One region of the Virgibacillus byunsanensis genome, then DNA from elsewhere that is predicted to be linked to it. Evidence: riboswitches for the same ligand, from Rfam matches in the RefSeq annotation. Region 1 holds a riboswitch; each other region holds the start of a gene.
The links. Region 1 has a riboswitch for cyclic di-GMP ahead of ACFQ3N_RS20170 (EAL domain-containing protein). Riboswitches for the same ligand answer to the same signal wherever they lie in the genome.

Region 1 (4,215 bases):
TATTTACGGTTTTTACCAGTATTACCACAGCTGTACAGGTGGGGCTTGTTTTAGCCATTATTTTATTTGCTAAGCGAATGAGTAACATATTGGTTGTTTCTAAAGTACTTCCAGACCATACTCAAGAAAAAAGAAGCGTTCAATCTCATGTGGTTAATGATGCCCATGATTGCCCACAAATTAGTATTTTTACCATTGAAGGTCCGCTATTCTTTGGTGCTGCTCAAATGTTTGAACAACAGATTATGGAGACGATTCATTACAAACCGAAAGTCTTAATCCTACGAATGGGAAGGGTGCCTTTGATGGATACAACGGGAGAGGCACATTTAAGAAATATCATCCAACATTTTAAGAGAAGTGGTGGCATTCTTCTTCTTTCAGGCGTCACTTATGAATTAGAAGATACCTTAAAAAAATCTGGACTGTATGAGGAAATTGGAGAGAAAAACTTTTATCATCATACAGGGGAAGCTATTAATGATGCCATGTTGGTAATTGAGAAAAATTCATGTTTGGGTTGCAAGCACTTTGCTTTTCATGAATGTCAGCAGCTTTCTCAAGGAACTGAGAAAAGAGAAGGACATCTTGTTGGACAAAAGGAGATTAGTGGGGGAGCTTTTCTCTCTACTGCTCAAAAGCCATAAACGGGTATTTGAAAAAGCACTATAGAGGATATCGAGATGGAATTTAAAATTCATTCATCATCTACATTTAAAGAGTTTATGAAGGAATTCACCAAAAATTTGAAAGTGAACTATTATTAGAAGCGGTAAATGTTAAAGAAAAGTTGATGAAATTCAACTGTTTGGCAATATTAATCTTCTCAATAATACTCATAAACTAGTTATTTACATTACGGATAGTGAGAAGGAAGGACTAAAAAAATTTCACGAAACAAGAGGGCGCAGTCTGGGCTAAATACTCCACTTGCTAACCAATTTGCTAACATATTTTTCCTAGCTTCATTTTAATTTCCTAAATTGATTTTAATATAACATGAGGTCGTTGGTTCGAGCCCAATTGGAATTACTTAAACGACCACCTGCTTTAGCAGGTGGTCGTTTAAGTCTATTGCAATTTAAAAGACATGCTCAAAATAAATAAGTCACAAATGTCACTTGTTGATATTAAATATGTCACATTACAAAGGGAAATATCGGTTGCTTTTTCTAGGAGTCTTTTGGTAGTTACATTAAAGATTAAGAAGGATATTATTTATCAATTTATATTTTTCATTCAGTAAAGGGAGTAACGGTTAATTTAAATAGTGCTTCACTACACTAACAGATATAATGCTCACAACTATCCAGTATCAGCAATGTGCGAAGTCCCGGAAGTCCCACAAAGTACGTGCTATTACCAAGTAATGTAATGGTAAGAGATTCACAAACAGTCGGGAGCAAGAGTTGGAAGCAGTAATTGAAACGATATTTAAAGAAAGCAAAAATAACTATGGAACACGCAAGATTAAGATTGAGTTAGAGAAACAGGAATATACGGTTTCTCGTCGAAAAATCAGCCTATCATGGAGCAAACAGGATTTGCTTCGAACTATACTGTGGCTCAATTTAAGGTACATAAGGAAAGCTGGAATGAAGCACCTATCAAAATGAACTCCAGCGTGAATTTAATCAAGATCAGGAATTAGCTGTTGTTGTCAGCGATCTAACGTATGCACGTGTAGACGGAAAGTGGCATTACGTCTGTTTATTGATCTATTTAATCGTAAATTATCGGTCATAGTGCTAGAACCAATAAAACGGCAGAGCTTGTAGATCAGGCGATAGCGAATATCAATTTCAATCCCTATACGATGCAAATGTTTCATACCGATCATGGTAAAGAATTCGATAATATACAAGTGAAATCATTGTACTTATGGAAAGTGATAAAAAGGATGCCCACAGGGTACACATTGAGGAAGCAACTAATGACATACAAGTAAGAAATTAAATACCAAAAGAGCTTTTGATTAACTTAAAAGGGTAAAAAAATACTTATTTTGAGTAATATATTTTTTTATGGGGGTGTAGTATCGTGGGTTTAAAGGAATTTTGGCTAAACAGGAGGAAATATGATGAAATTTGTCACATCGTATCAGTTTTCAAATCAGGAAGTAATGGATCTTATACACGCTATAGATATAACTACTGAATCTAGTGAAGACATTAGTGAAGAGAAAATAAATAGGTTAGAAAATATTAAAAACACCTTCTTAGCGCACTCCAAACATACGGAAAGCGAACTTGATTTAAAAAAAAACAGTTAACTAGCCGAGAAAGGCAAGTTTTAGAATTATTAAAAATTGGTGCGGACACAGATCAGATTTCTAAAGAAATACATATATCGATACATACTGTCAAAGCACACATGAAAAAAATATACAGTAAATTGGAAGTTAAAAATAAGGTTGATCTTATTCTGAAGTATAGATAACCCTTATATTTAGTATAATTTCATAATTCACTTTCCGATAATAGCAAACTTATTGAAAAATAAGGACGCAAAACTACGGGCCTAATGAAGAATCTATGGCAGCCGAGTTACCGAAGAATTTGAGACAAAAAGCAGTCTCTTTTCTGGAGTCTGCTTTTTGTAATTAAAGGAGGGAAGTTAATGGCTAATCAAAGTTTAACCTTAGAAAAAATTAATAATATAATAATTCATCACCATTACCAACCAATCTATAACTTAATTAACTGGAGAATATGTGGCTTCGAAGTACTATTTAGATCTGCAAGTTATGAGAATCCATTGAATGCCTTTGAGGATGCAAATAAGATAAAAAAACTTTTTGAATTAGATATGTATTCATTAAAAAAAGCTGTAACAAATTACTTTCAAATACGGTCATTTCAAAATGGTGTTAAATTATACGCCAATATCTTCCCTTCTACATTGGTAAATCCTAAGTTTATAACATTTATTGAAGATGTCCACTTTAAAAAGCTATTTAATTCAATTGTCTTAGAAATAAGTGAGACGGAAATGGTGGAAGACATAGAAACATTAAAAAATGTTACTAGTCTTTTAAAAGAAAAAGGGGTTCAATTTGCGATAGATGACTTTGGAAAAGGACCAGATGACTTCAAGAAGTTAATTGAGTTAAAACCAAACATTGTAAAATTGGATAGATATTTCTCGAAAGAAATAGATAGATGTGAGGAAAAGAAAGAGCTAGTAAAGAATATAGTTAAGTACTGTAAAAAATTTAATATTAAACTTATTTTAGAGGGGATTGAAACACCTACTGAACTAGCAACCGCCAAACTGTTAGGAATAAAGTTCGCCCAAGGCTATATGCTTGGTGAACCTGAGAAATCACCTGTAGGATGGGGGAGATAATAATGATTATCTTATCTATTTATGGATTAATTGTGAACGTATTATTGGTAGTATTTTTTATTTATGGATACAAGGTTATAATCAACCAACGAGCAAAAATTGAATCATTGAATAAAGAAATTAATGACTCAAGAAAACAACCCACTAAACAGAACACTGATCCTCGGAGAAATTTTAGAGTAGAAATTTCTCATTTACCTTGTGAAGTTACTTTTATAGAAATAGAAAATGATAAAATGAAAAATCTCGAAAACAGTAAAATAACCGCTATTCTAGAAAATGTAAGCTCAACAGGATTGAAATTTGATAGTAAATATAACTTCCCAGTAAAATATAAAATAAAAATCAGAGTAAAGTTTGAATTGAAAGAGGAGTTATTTTCCTTTAAGGGGTATATTGTGCGAAAAGAAGAACATGTCAAAAATAAAATGAATTCCTATGGTATTCAATTTATTGAGACTGGAATGAAAGATCAGCAACAGTTGATCGTAAAGCTAAATCAAATAGAAGCAGAAAGAAGAAAGAAGAAAATTTCTTGATGATGATCTTAATATAAAAGGATAGTTTCCTGTGCAAAAAATACTTTAGCTTTTTATTCATGACACTATTAAATAGGTATCGATAATACTGGTTTTTTACCTAAGTGAAATTCTTATTAGAGTAGATAATTATGCAATAAATACCTTTCTCAACTCCGGTCAAAGGAAATATTATTTTGAAAAATATTAAAAGACGTGCTTATGAGACTCTGAATGCCATTGTATCTTTAGGTTTGAACTTGATAGATATGATTTATAATCAAAGGCATTTTCTTCAACACAGTCTTACTAATGGAATTGTTAAAGTAGAGCCATTAGAAAATGAGGA
Region 2 (4,215 bases), on a different contig from region 1:
CATTAATAACGTATTGATTTGAGCAATCTTGCTTTCCTGGTTCTCAATTTGACTTTCGTAATTATTTTTTTGAATAAGTAAGAACGCAAAAATACCTACCATCAATAGAATAAACAAAATACCAAAAACTACTGGGGCTATATATTTATTTGGTTGTTTTTCCAGAAGATTGATTTCTGTATTCATATTGTGTTACCCCTTTTTAAACATCTCGTTTTAATGCCAAACCAAGGACATCGATATATGCTGACTGTAATTCTTCTTTTTCAAAGCTTTGTATTGGTATCGTCACTGATTCAGAAAGTGTTTCTTTAACAGAATTTAAAAAAGAGAAATCACCTGTTAAAAGCAACCTATTAATACTTGCCTCACCTTTTGTAATGGAAAAATGATAAAAGTCGATAATCCGGTTAATCTCAATTACAAATTCATTAATGATTTCTTTTGCTATTTCTTCATTTCCCTCTGTATTAGCTTCTATTGTCATATATCTAGTAAAAACTGCTTTATGATGCTGAAACGCAGTCAGTATTAGTGCATCCTGATTCCAATGAATAAGAAGTACATGAGCTTTTTCCTCCATTTGCTGCAAATAATAATACCGATAAACGGACAACGTAGTAAGATCGGCAGCAATTGGTTTTAGTCCGGCTTCCTCAAAAACGGTTTCATATGCTATGATTTTTTCCTTTGGGTAAGCAAATAAAAGGATGTTCCTGTTTTGCTCGTCTTCACCCAAAAATTCAATGTCCAGTGCTGGATTTGCAAATGGCAAATAGAAACTATTCCCTATTTGTGTGTTTACATAAGAAATTGATTCTTCTTTCGTTAGAGAAATAGGAATTTGCAACTGTCGAATAACAACCGTATCATCTGGAACAGCAAATATAAGTTTTTTCCGCTTCCATTTATGTTTACGAACTAGTTGATGGATGACTTCTAATAGTGCTGATTTATTAACAATTGTTCCATCCTTAATAGTGCCTTCTGGAAGCTCTACCTCACCATGTGTAACCAATCCCTCTGCTGAAGGATTTTTATGGTAGGTGAAACGCAAAAGACGATTTGTTATTACTATATTTACTCTGCCATTATTCAAATATCCCATGTTGCCACCTGCTTATACTAAATTAAAATACCAATTAATGATGGATTCACCATAAAAATATGTAATCCATGTTGCTATAACAATATATGGACCAAAAGGAATTGGCTGCTTACGATTAATTAGTTTAAATACCAGCAATATCATGCCTACTAGAGCTCCGATCACACAAGAGAGGAAAAAGGCTAGTAATACTTTATCGATCCCTAACACAATCCCTAGAACACCAAACAACTTCATATCTCCGGCTCCCATACCCCCACGGCTTATCATAATTACAATTGCAATAGTGGCAATGCCTACTAGCGCCCCTGCAATGGAAGTCCACCATGGATCAAGTGGTTGTATAAAGCGCATGATGATAAATAGAGGTAAGAAGAACAGTAATACCTTATTTGGTATGAGCATGTATGTCATATCAGAAACGATTATTATAACAAGCATTGAAATTAATAGTAATGCTACAATTAATTCTATCTTTAAGCCAATCGTAACATAACTATATGCAAATAATAATCCAGTCGTTAGCTCCATCACAGGATAAATAAACGATATTTCCCCTTTACAATGGCGACACTTCCCACCCTGAAATATGTAGGATAAAACCGGAATGAGTTCATACCATGAGAGTGTATGGTTACAGTGTGGGCAAATTGATCGATCGTTCGCGAAGGGTTGATTTTGTGGTAAGCGTAAGCCGACTACATTGAAGAATGAGCCGAAGATTAGGCCAAGTAGGAAGAAAAATAAGATTATTACTGTATCCATGTAATAAAGCTCCTGTCCCTATAAGATAAAACGCCCTGCAACAAAATTGCATGGGCGTCATTATTCACCGTACTACTTTTTCAGATAAAACCAATTTTAACATCAAAATGTAGCACCAGATTCTGAAACATTATTAATCACATGATCTTCATTATATTCGTGGTCACCAACATCTTGAGGTACATCATCTAAATAATCATTCTCAACAAGTTCGTTAATTGTAACATTACCGTCTTGAACTTCATCTAAACCACCAATATATGCTAATCTAGCAGCATTTTCTATTAATTTAACATTAGCCTCATGTGCCTTTTCCTCAGAATCTCCAATAACATTCCCAATAGTCGGTACTGCGATTGCCGTAATAATTGCTAAAATAGCGATAACTGCCAATAACTCTACTAAAGTGAATCCTTTTTCCCTTTTCAATATCTTTTTCATGCGTGTTAGCATAAATTATTCCCACCTTTTTAAAGCATAAAAATTTCATACCATAGCTGGTCGGTTGTACTACGTACTCCTGACTAACCAAGTGCCCAAATGAAGATAGTCTATCAAAGTATCCTACTAAAGTTCTATTTCCATTATAATACATTACTTGACAAATATCTATGAATTTCTATACCATTCAAAAAGTTTCAAACAACGAAAACATCGGTATAACCACTGCTGTGATAATACCTCCAACTATTACAGTTAATATGATTATCATCAAAGGCTCAATCAATGTTTTAATTCTCGTAGACAACTGATCTAATTCTTCTTCGTAGAATTCAGCGGCTTTTGAAAGCATTTGATCTAATGTCCCGGTTTTTTCACCGATTTTAATCATCTGTGTAACTAAAGCAGGGAACGCCCAATGATCTTTCATGGGTATCGTAATCGACTCGCCTACCTCCAATGACTTCCTTGCCTGCTCAAGAACATCTTGAATCACCCTATTACCAACAACTTTTTCGGTGATTTCTACCGATTGTAAAATAGGTACAGCACTATTAACCAATGTACTTAACGTTTGTGTCATTCGAACCATTGCACCTTTATGAACCAGAGCTCCTAGGAAAGGAAACTTCATTTTAATTCTATCTATTCGATAAATGAGACTGTCAAATTGTATCACATACTTGTAAATAACAATCCCCAATGCCATTAATATAACGAATACCCACCAAAACGAACGAAGCCAATCACTTAAATTTAAAATAAATCGTGTATACGGAGGGACCTCCTCACCAAGTGAATGAAACATACTGACAAATTGTGGCACAATAAAAACTAATAAAAATATACTAAGTACCAGCGTTATAACTCCTACTACACCTGGATAAATTAACGCCGACACGACCTTTTGTTTATTGCGATATTCCTTTTCATAGTAATCTGCCATTTGATTAAGAATGTCATCCAATTTACCACTAGCTTCTCCTGCGTTAATCATATTGACAAGTAGTGACGGGAACACTTTTGGATGACGTTCTACAGCCTTTGAAAGTGATTGACCTTGATCTAATTGTTTATCCATGTCGATAAGTGCAAGTTTTAAAACTTTACTTTCAGTTTGCCTAAACATGGTTTTTGTAGCTTCCGAAATCGAAATCCCTGCATGAATTAAAGTGGAATATTGTCTAAGAAAGATGACAAACTCTTTATTATTAACCTTTTTGTTCAGTACAATATCTCTATTCCATGTTTTCGCCTCTGCAATCTCAAAAACTATTAAACCACTATTTTCAAGCTCTACAAGTGCATCCTTTTTGGAATCCGCTTCTACTTTTCCTGTTATTTTTTGTCCTGAGGTTTTTTTACCAGTATATTGGTAATTCATTCATGATTAACTCCTTTCCCGCATAAAAGGAGCAGCAGTGTCCAGCGAAATTTTATCATCCTGGAGTAAACGTTTAAGATCCATTTCTAGAGTGTGCATACCTTGTTCTTTAGATGTTTGTAATACATTCTGAACTTGATGCAGCTTTTCGTTTCGAATTAGATTTTTAACTGCTGGTGTATTGATCAATATTTCAGTTGCTACATTGCGACCCATATTATCTTTCGTTATAAGTAGTCGCTGAGAAATAACAGCCTTTAAAATGGTTGATAGTTGAATCCGTATCTGTGTTTGTTGACCTGGAGGAAATACATCAATAATACGTTCGATGGTAGAAACTGCGTCCGTTGTATGTAATGTTCCTAAAACCAAATGACCAGTTTCAGCAGCTGTAATTGCTGTGGAAATTGTTTCTAAGTCCCGCATCTCTCCTACTAGAATAACATCCGGATCTTGTCGTAAACTTGCTCTTAGTCCCCCTGCAAAACTATTTGTATCAAACCCAATTTCCCGTTGA
Region 3 (4,215 bases), on a different contig from region 1:
TCAGCATATGTTCAAAGTTTGCCATTTTTAATAGATGGCCTGAAAATTACCGTAATGATTACAGTTATTGGTCTGTTCTTTGGGATGATTATTGGATCCTTAGCTGGTTTGGGGAAACTCTCTAAAAACAAATTTATTCGAGGGTTTTGGTCGGTTTATGTCGAGGTTGTTCGAGGGACACCGATACTGGCACAAGCACTATTTCTTTATTATGGTGTTTCCGAAGATTTAATTGGCTTAAATATAACTTCCTTTACTGCAGGTGTTATTGCAATTGCAGTTAACGCCGGTGCATATATTGCTGAAATTGTCCGCGGTGCCGTATATTCTATTGATAAAGGGCAGCATGAAGCAGGACGGTCAATGGGGTTAACTGAAAATCAAACAATGCGTTATATTATTTGGCCTCAAGCTTTTAAGCGAATGATCCCCCCTCTTGGAAACCAATTTATTATTAGTTTAAAGGATACATCCGTATTTTCTGTTATCGTAGTACACGATGTCGTGTTTATGGCAAAAGAATATTACAATACTACATTTGAAATATTTGAAACACTCGTCATGGTTTGTTTACTTTACTTATGTATCACGGTGCCAACAGCACTCTATTTAAACAGACTAGAAAGGAAGCTGGATGTCTAAATGATTACAGTAAAAGAATTACACAAATCGTTCGGTGATTTAGAGGTATTAAAAGGAATTGACGCTAAAGTAGATGAGAGTGAAGTGGTGTGTGTGATAGGGCCCTCGGGCTCTGGGAAAAGTACTTTCCTTAGGTGCATCAACCTTCTTGAGGATATAACTGCAGGGGAAATTACGATTGACGGTGAAATGTTAACGGATCCCAATGTCAATATTAATGAAGTACGTTCTCAAGTAGGAATGGTATTTCAACATTTTAATCTATTTCCACATAAAACGGTTTTAGAAAATATCACGCTCGGTCCAACTAAGGTGAAGAATCTTTCTGAACAAGAAGCTAAAGACGTTGCCCTGCCACTTCTCGATAAAGTAGGATTGTCTGATAAAGCAGATGATTATCCTGATAGTCTTTCGGGTGGGCAGAAACAACGTGTGGCTATTGCTAGATCACTCGCTATGAATCCTAAAGTTATGCTGTTTGATGAGCCTACTTCTGCTCTTGACCCAGAACTTGTTGGAGATGTTCTTGAAGTAATGAAAGATTTAGCTGAAGAAGGTATGACTATGGTTGTAGTTACTCATGAAATGGGCTTTGCTAAGGAAGTGGGAGACCGTGTATTATTCATGGATGAAGGAATTATTATGGAAGAAGGGGATCCGCAACAAATTTTTGACAACCCTCAAAATCCTAGGACCCAATCATTCTTAAGTAAAATCTTATAAATTTAAACACAAAGGCAAATACTATACTTGAACTAAAAATCATAAATTGGAAAGTATAATAATAAGGTCTTTATGATGAAACTGATAAATGACTCCAGAATTGTTCTGGAGTCATTTTATCTTTAATCCCCATTGATAACTTCCATGTATAAGTGACACTGTAATGATAAATTTTGTAACATTATAAATAAATTAGCTTTTAAGGGAGTTAGGGTTTTTCAGAATAATATATAACATTATAGCTGATGTTAATGTCGTTTACACAAAGCTGCATATTCCTTTAGAGAGTACTTAATATTCATTAATAATTGCATTATCTAACCTTAGTTCGAAAATATTTTTAGATGACGGTTATGAATTTAATTGTAATGTAGAGGTTGATTAACGCCGGTAAATGTATGTGTTGAATAATGCTTTATAAACTGATAATATAAGTTAGGTTGTATAGTTATATTTACCTACAATAATCATAAATACCTACGAAAATGGCAAACTTATTGAAAAGTAAGGTCGCAAAGCCACGGGTCTAAAGTTTTTGAACTATGATCGCCGGGTCGCCGAAAAAGGTTGGATAAAACATTAATAGTTTATTATGTTTCTACATAATTTAACAAATTAAGTCCACCATTTTTGGTGGGCTATTTTTATGTATAATTCCGTACATGATGAAGAAGGGTGTTTATATGAAATGTAGATAGATGCGAGAGGCTTAAGAACAACTAATTTAAATAAAAGAGGAATGAAGAAATGTTTAATTATCATGGGGACAGTAGGCGATACAGTGTATTATTTTTACCCTATCAACGAAATTCTGATAAGAAAAATCTTGTAAGAGATGAAGGTCAATTACTTAATATTAACAGTGCATTAGTCCGTGCTATTCGAGAAAACTTATTAATAGAAGTAAAATACTACGCATATCATAATCCTAAAATAGCCATTGGGAAGATAGCCCATGTAGATAATACACTTCAGATTATTCAGATAGAAAGTGAGAATACAATTGATATTAACATGGATGATGTTGTGGGCATAAAGACATATAAATTTGCGTAATATGTGGGAGCTTCAAGATTCGATCCAATGCGAATCTTTTTTAGAGGAGCCTGTAGATAATTATTGACTGTGTAAGCCGTGTCCAGCTCCAGCGCCTTTGTTCTGTGTATAAAGGAGCAAAAACGGCTCCAGTTTCCCAGAGCTGTTTCTGTTATTTACCGTATTGCACCATGTGGAAGGATCGCATGTACACCTTTCACACCGTTTACAACCTGTGTAATGTGCAGATCAACAGTAGCACTGGCTAAAGCGGTTGCTTCTTTTTTAGTTATGTTGTGGAATTGTTGGATCAGTAGGATCATTTCATCAAGCGCTACAGCAGTTGCTTCATTTAAATCTTCATGGAATCCAAATGTTATCCATCCACTAGGTGTCATTGCCCTTGGTGTATTTAATTTCACATCATCTCTAAGGTTTAACGTAATATCCACCAAGTCCATTGGACATTCGATAGCAGTTCCTGAGACCTCACCATCACCTTGGGCAGCATGTCCATCCCCAACGGAAAATAATGCCTCATCAACTGAGATCGGCAAAAATAGACTGCTCCCTCGTACTAGCTCTTTACAATCAATATTTCCACCACAATTGCGAGGCGGGGCTGTTGTGTGGATGCCAGGTTCTGCTGGTGCTACACCCATTAAACCCATAAATGGTTGCAGGCCAACCTGGAATTGCCTTTCACCAATATGGCTACTTCCTACCATAGTAGTTGGACTTAGCTCCCAGTCAAGTTGAATTTTCTCTGTATCTGTTAAGCCTAGCTTTTCATTTTGCCAGCTTTTGAATCCTCCAGACCAGTTTTGTCCATACCATCCAGGAACAATGTCATTCAACTTAACTTCTAGCACCATACCAGGTTTTGCACCCCGTATTGCAATTGGTCCAATTATGGGGTGACCAGGTTTTTCTTCATTTTCCCTAGAGGTAAAAAACGTTCGCTCTTTTCCCTTTGATGGAGAGTAACCCCACTGAATATCCAGTGTTGTTAATCGAACAGAATCACCTGAATCAATTGTCAAGATAGATTGATAGTCTTTGCTGAAAGATCCGTGGAAGTTTTGTTTGTCTAATTTCAAATTATGTATCAATGATTGTGCCACTCCTTGTAAGTTTAATCTGTAATACAGTAATTTTATCATGAGATGATCATTGTTGTTAGTATAGTTTATTCGTTGATGATAAAATAATAGTAATGATAAACACGAAAGGAACTGTATTATGTACCTAAGTATACAGGAAACAGCGGAATTTTTATCTACAGAAGAATCAAAAATTAAAGCACTTATTGTAAATAATCGCATTCGTGCTATTTACGATGGTGAACAGTACCTTGTTAATAAGGAACAGTTTACTACACATCTTGAGCAAGTTGAGAAATACCGTAAAATGATTCAGGATTATCTCAATGAGCCTATTCCAGAAGATATTGACGTAAAGGATGAGGATTAGATTTGCATGTAGATTAAATAAACTTTATGTTAAGTACAAGTATACGCAGTATTTTTTTAAATAGAGGAGTTTTAATAAATGCCTAAAAAACATCGAACAACAAACAAGAAAATAGCTAACTCTCTTATATATACAGTGGAAGAACAATCAGAATTACTTCCTTTTTTATTAAAGTCGATGTCAAATCGTAGTCGGAATTCAGTTAAATCCATTCTTACACGTGGACAGGTTACCATTGATGACCATATTGAAACACAGCACAATTATGTCCTAGAACCAGGACAGACAGTGACCATTTTAAAAAATAAGGAAGCAGTAAAAGAAAGTGCCTTAATCGGGATG
Region 4 (4,215 bases), on a different contig from region 1:
ACTTTTTCATGCGAATCCCCTCACTCTACACGAATAGTTGAATCAACACTAAGTTCAATTGGATCTGTAAAAAGTGGTGTTAGAGGTTGATAGGGGTATGTTAACGTTATGGTTATATATTCCCCAGACACACGCTCATCTGGTGGAGGAAGAGGTTCGACAGTCAGCTTTGTACCATCGCCGGCATTAAAGCTATTGCGAGCTTTTGTTTCAATTTCATCAAAAGTCCCCCCTAGACCTGCTACTCTTACTGATTCCTGTCCAGAAAAGTGAAGCGAAGAATATTCAAAAGTCAACTTACCCACATCGAATATACCGACTAATAATAGTAAAAGGATCGGTATAACTAACGTAAACTCGACAATTGATTGCCCTTTTTCCTCACGAATCATAGTGATCCAACTCCATTAAGCATAAATGTCATTATGGCCCCACCCGCAATCGCAACTCCATAAGGAAAGGTTGCTTGAAGCCCATCTTTGTTAGGCTTAAGAGAAGGTTTGATACCGTATCTGATGCCGCATAGTGATTTGAAGATAGCTTTAAAGCGATTGAATACACCTTTTTTAAATAGTAAAACGATTAATCCAATTACTCCGCCAATCAAACCCATATATATAGCTGAAATAAATACAAATGATGCTCCTTTAACTGCTCCAACTAAAGCTAACAGTTTGACATCACCTGCTCCCATGCCGCCCATCAGATAAGGAATCAATAGAATGCCAAGCCCAGTTAGAAAACCTAAGAAACTTTCCAAAAGACCTGACCACCCATAAAGGATTCCATTTAATAGAAAGGCAAGAAGCAATGCTGGAAAAATGACTTTATTATAAATTTTTCGTGATTTCAGGTCTGTTATGACGCTGATTACTAAAACTATTAGTAATAATCCATTTAACAAGTCAATGCTCCCCTTTCTAATGTTATTGGTTTACAAAAACAGCTTTACATGTGTAAAGCTGTTTTTGTTAAAATATAATCCTTAGATCTTTATGAACCAAATCCACCTGTAATTTTAGAAGTTACGTCACCAATAATTACTGATAGTTGGTCTCCAAAAGCAACAAGTACACCAATAGCTCCAACAGCAATTACTCCCAACACGATCGCATACTCAGTCATACCTTGTCCTTCTTCTTCTAAAAACAAGCCTTTTAATTTGTTAATCAACATAATCTCTCCCTTTATTAAAGTTTTTTTATGATATAAAAATAAGTTCATCTCCGACTTTTGTTTCCGTTCTACCAGTGGTTCCTGTTGGTAATTCAATAACAGAAACAGCGTCAGCGTAACGTCCTCCAACTTTTCCCGGAGGTAATGCTTCATCAATTGCAACTACTATGTTTGCTTTGTTTAGGTATATAATATCGATGGAGTAATTCATGAAGAACGTGTGTACGGATTGACAGGGTCTAATGTGTACACCAGTACCTGATTCAAGTTTATCCGTAAACATCAAGCCTTTTAACCTCTTAACGAAACTGTACGCTTGATTAACTGTTTCGGCGATCACTTTATCATTACTCAGGTTTACTAGCTTCAAAGATTCACCTCCATGTATATTAGAAAACTTGGCTTATCGCCAGCCTTAATGGCGAAAGCCTAAGTTGCACTGTAGATAAAAAAGTTTATACTTTATTATCTACTAAAAATAACCCCGCCTCTACCGAAAGCGGGGTTTCCAAGTGACTTCGACAATTAACAAGTTTATGCAGTCATTTATGTAAAATCCTGCCAAACTAATTCAATTATCAAATTACACTTTCCCTGATCTTTCGGTAACTGGCTAGCTGCGTGTATATTCACAGCCCCTATAGTTTTGCGTCGCCGGCTTGCACCGGGTTTGCCTTTATCGAGATTCAGAAATATTTATTTTCCGACTCATCTCTTATATGCATCATAAATCATTATGTGAATATATACATCCTACAGAAGTACTGATTTTGACAAATAAGTTCTTATATCGGTAAAGCATGGCATAAACACTGGATTCTTGCAGTATTAAATCAAGCTTAAACTAAAAGTAATGAAGAAGCCCTAAATACTATCAAAAAAATAGATCTATTTACCCAAAAACAGACTAGGTAATTTGTATAGTTTTTCTAGGTGTCTCTCTTACTCATCGAAAAAGCATAACTCATCCCCAATACCATCCAAAAAAATGGGGCGACCGTGACAACACTAACATTGAAAAATGTTTGTACTAGATAACCAATTATTGCTGCTATCAAACCGTATGCAAAGATAGCTTCGTTGCCGTTAAGTCGTTTGGCAGTTGAAAGACTACTTTTTAAAATAATAAACATTAAAGCTAAGTATACCAATAATGCTGGAACCCCTAAGGTTATGGCTGTTTCAAGATATTCATTATGGGAATTATCGTGTAATTTATTCTCTCCAGCCACCGTTGGGTAGACAATAGAAAATGTACTTGGTCCTGATCCTATTAAATAGTAATCCTTTATTAAAGGAAAAGATGTCTTCCAGAGGGTCCAACGGCCTGCTCCAGCATCACCATCATCCTCTGAAACAAGTGCGTTAGCATCCTCACCAATACTAAAAATTCTATTAAATATGTAATTGTCTTCACTAACATTAACGATGACGAGTAAGAACAATAAGCTAAAAAGCAATATAGCCCATCTCTTCCATATATCCCGTCTCTTCCAAACTAGTAAAACAGTAAGAATGAAAACACCACTAAAGGCACCAATCCAAGCACCTCTTGTCGTTGTATATAATAAGGATATAAAAAGAGTAGATACGATTATCCAGTAAATGAAGTACCCCCTGCGACTTTCTACCGAAAGATACAAAGTCATTGCAAGAATGATCACTATTACAAGGTACGTTCCAAAGTAATTGGCGTTATCAAAGACCGCCCAGCTTTTAACAAAGCTCCTATCTACTGGCTTACCTGTTAAACTATCAAGATGAAAATGCTGTACAATTCCATACACCCCAACAAAAAAGGATGCAAAGACCACCAACCGAATAATATTTACCTGCTTGTTAATAGGGATTAATATATATGTAAAAAGAAAAAGAGAAATATAGCTAAACCAAGCAATTAATCCTTGAACTTTATGTAAACCCCCGAGAAAGGAAACCATTGGATCCTGTGAAAACAGAGTGGATATACAAATAAGGAGAAAAAATAGTACGGCTAACTTCTCTCCCTTTGTCTGAAGAACACCCAGGAGTCGTTTTTCCCTAAAACATTGATAAATAAAAAAGTACCACATAATAATTACAAATAAGCTTAGATAAACTAACTTAATTAAAGTAACATAATAAATATTCCAAAAAGGTAAAACTAGAAAAGGATATGCCGTCATAAAAATTAAAATAAGTACATAATATTTTTGTTTAATTGGCCTTTGCATGATTATATTAACGCTCCTTATTCTCGTAAACTATTAAATCTCAGTATATGTTAAAGTGAATTATACATAAATTCGATATATAGAACAATGCGAATCAGAAAAAAACGTTAATTTTGGAAGATACCCTCCATTTCAAAAAGTTATACTTAAGGATACATCACAAATCACCTTAGTGTGTGGTACCTTTTTAATATGAAGAAACTACTAAAAGAGGGTGTCACTATTGAAAAGGATCATAATTTTATTAATAACGACGTGTTTATTCTTGTTAGTTGCTTGTAGCGCAGGTAATGACGAAACCGAGAACGATGTTAGTTCAGATGAAATTCAATCAAACGACCAAACACAGGAACAAAATGACGAAGAAGCTGCTGAAGAGGCGAATGAAGAAGAAAATGAGGACACAGAAGCTAGTGGTGATCCTGTTGTTACAGAGGATGTTGCGAGTATTCTTCAAAAATCTGCTGAGGCAATGGCAGGAGTAACCAGCTTTAAAGGGGTCAGTGATTTTATTGATGATAGTACATTTAATGGAACTAGAGAAAAGAGTGAAACAAACTTCACTATGGAAATAATCCTTTCTGATCCGGCTGTCATGCACGCAGATATGACTTCTGTCTCAAGCGAAACAGAAGAAGGAAGTGTAGAGATGTTCATGAAAGATGGAATGTTATATATAAACTCAGAAGAAAATTGGTATTCCATGCCAACTGATTTTGGATATGGAAATTTATATGAAGACTACAAAATGCTTGAAGATGACCAAATAGAACAATACGTAGAGCATAGCAACTCGTTTGAAGTTAGTGATAATGGGGATCATTAT

Region 2: linked by a shared signal. The riboswitch ahead of ACFQ3N_RS06820 (prepilin-type N-terminal cleavage/methylation domain-containing protein) and the one ahead of ACFQ3N_RS20170 (EAL domain-containing protein) in region 1 are both predicted to bind cyclic di-GMP.
Region 3: linked by a shared signal. The riboswitch ahead of ACFQ3N_RS16655 (YolD-like family protein) and the one ahead of ACFQ3N_RS20170 (EAL domain-containing protein) in region 1 are both predicted to bind cyclic di-GMP.
Region 4: linked by a shared signal. The riboswitch ahead of ACFQ3N_RS02770 (DUF192 domain-containing protein) and the one ahead of ACFQ3N_RS20170 (EAL domain-containing protein) in region 1 are both predicted to bind cyclic di-GMP.

What each region holds. Positions count from the first base shown of each region.
Region 1 covers NZ_JBHTKJ010000076.1:27,731-31,945, reverse strand. The annotation lists gene ACFQ3N_RS20190 (SulP family inorganic anion transporter) at 1-647, shown strand, start outside; gene ACFQ3N_RS20185 (IS3 family transposase) at 1,410-1,616, shown strand; gene ACFQ3N_RS20180 (hypothetical protein) at 2,081-2,272, shown strand; gene ACFQ3N_RS20175 (helix-turn-helix transcriptional regulator) at 2,308-2,439, shown strand; cyclic di-GMP riboswitch class I at 2,472-2,554, shown strand; gene ACFQ3N_RS20170 (EAL domain-containing protein) at 2,620-3,348, shown strand; gene ACFQ3N_RS20165 (PilZ domain-containing protein) at 3,351-3,887, shown strand; gene sda (sporulation histidine kinase inhibitor Sda) at 4,064-4,215, shown strand, end outside.
Region 2 covers NZ_JBHTKJ010000013.1:35,360-39,574, forward strand. The annotation lists gene ACFQ3N_RS06805 (PilN domain-containing protein) at 1-186, opposite strand, end outside; gene pilM (type IV pilus biogenesis protein PilM) at 203-1,108, opposite strand; gene ACFQ3N_RS06815 (prepilin peptidase) at 1,121-1,873, opposite strand; gene ACFQ3N_RS06820 (prepilin-type N-terminal cleavage/methylation domain-containing protein) at 1,976-2,326, opposite strand; cyclic di-GMP riboswitch class II at 2,364-2,447, opposite strand; gene ACFQ3N_RS06825 (type II secretion system F family protein) at 2,502-3,698, opposite strand; gene ACFQ3N_RS06830 (type IV pilus twitching motility protein PilT) at 3,705-4,215, opposite strand, start outside.
Region 3 covers NZ_JBHTKJ010000053.1:49,353-53,567, reverse strand. The annotation lists gene ACFQ3N_RS16665 (amino acid ABC transporter permease) at 1-642, shown strand, start outside; gene ACFQ3N_RS16660 (amino acid ABC transporter ATP-binding protein) at 643-1,365, shown strand; cyclic di-GMP riboswitch class I at 1,843-1,927, shown strand; gene ACFQ3N_RS16655 (YolD-like family protein) at 2,113-2,421, shown strand; gene ACFQ3N_RS16650 (acetamidase/formamidase family protein) at 2,577-3,512, opposite strand; gene ACFQ3N_RS16645 (excisionase family DNA-binding protein) at 3,643-3,873, shown strand; gene ACFQ3N_RS16640 (RluA family pseudouridine synthase) at 3,952-4,215, shown strand, end outside.
Region 4 covers NZ_JBHTKJ010000007.1:226,668-230,882, reverse strand. The annotation lists gene ACFQ3N_RS02790 (pilus assembly protein TadG-related protein) at 1-10, opposite strand, end outside; gene ACFQ3N_RS02785 (TadE/TadG family type IV pilus assembly protein) at 21-392, opposite strand; gene ACFQ3N_RS02780 (A24 family peptidase) at 389-904, opposite strand; gene ACFQ3N_RS02775 (Flp family type IVb pilin) at 994-1,173, opposite strand; gene ACFQ3N_RS02770 (DUF192 domain-containing protein) at 1,202-1,546, opposite strand; cyclic di-GMP riboswitch class I at 1,778-1,861, opposite strand; gene ACFQ3N_RS02765 (O-antigen ligase family protein) at 2,106-3,389, opposite strand; gene ACFQ3N_RS02760 (DUF6612 family protein) at 3,613-4,215, shown strand, end outside.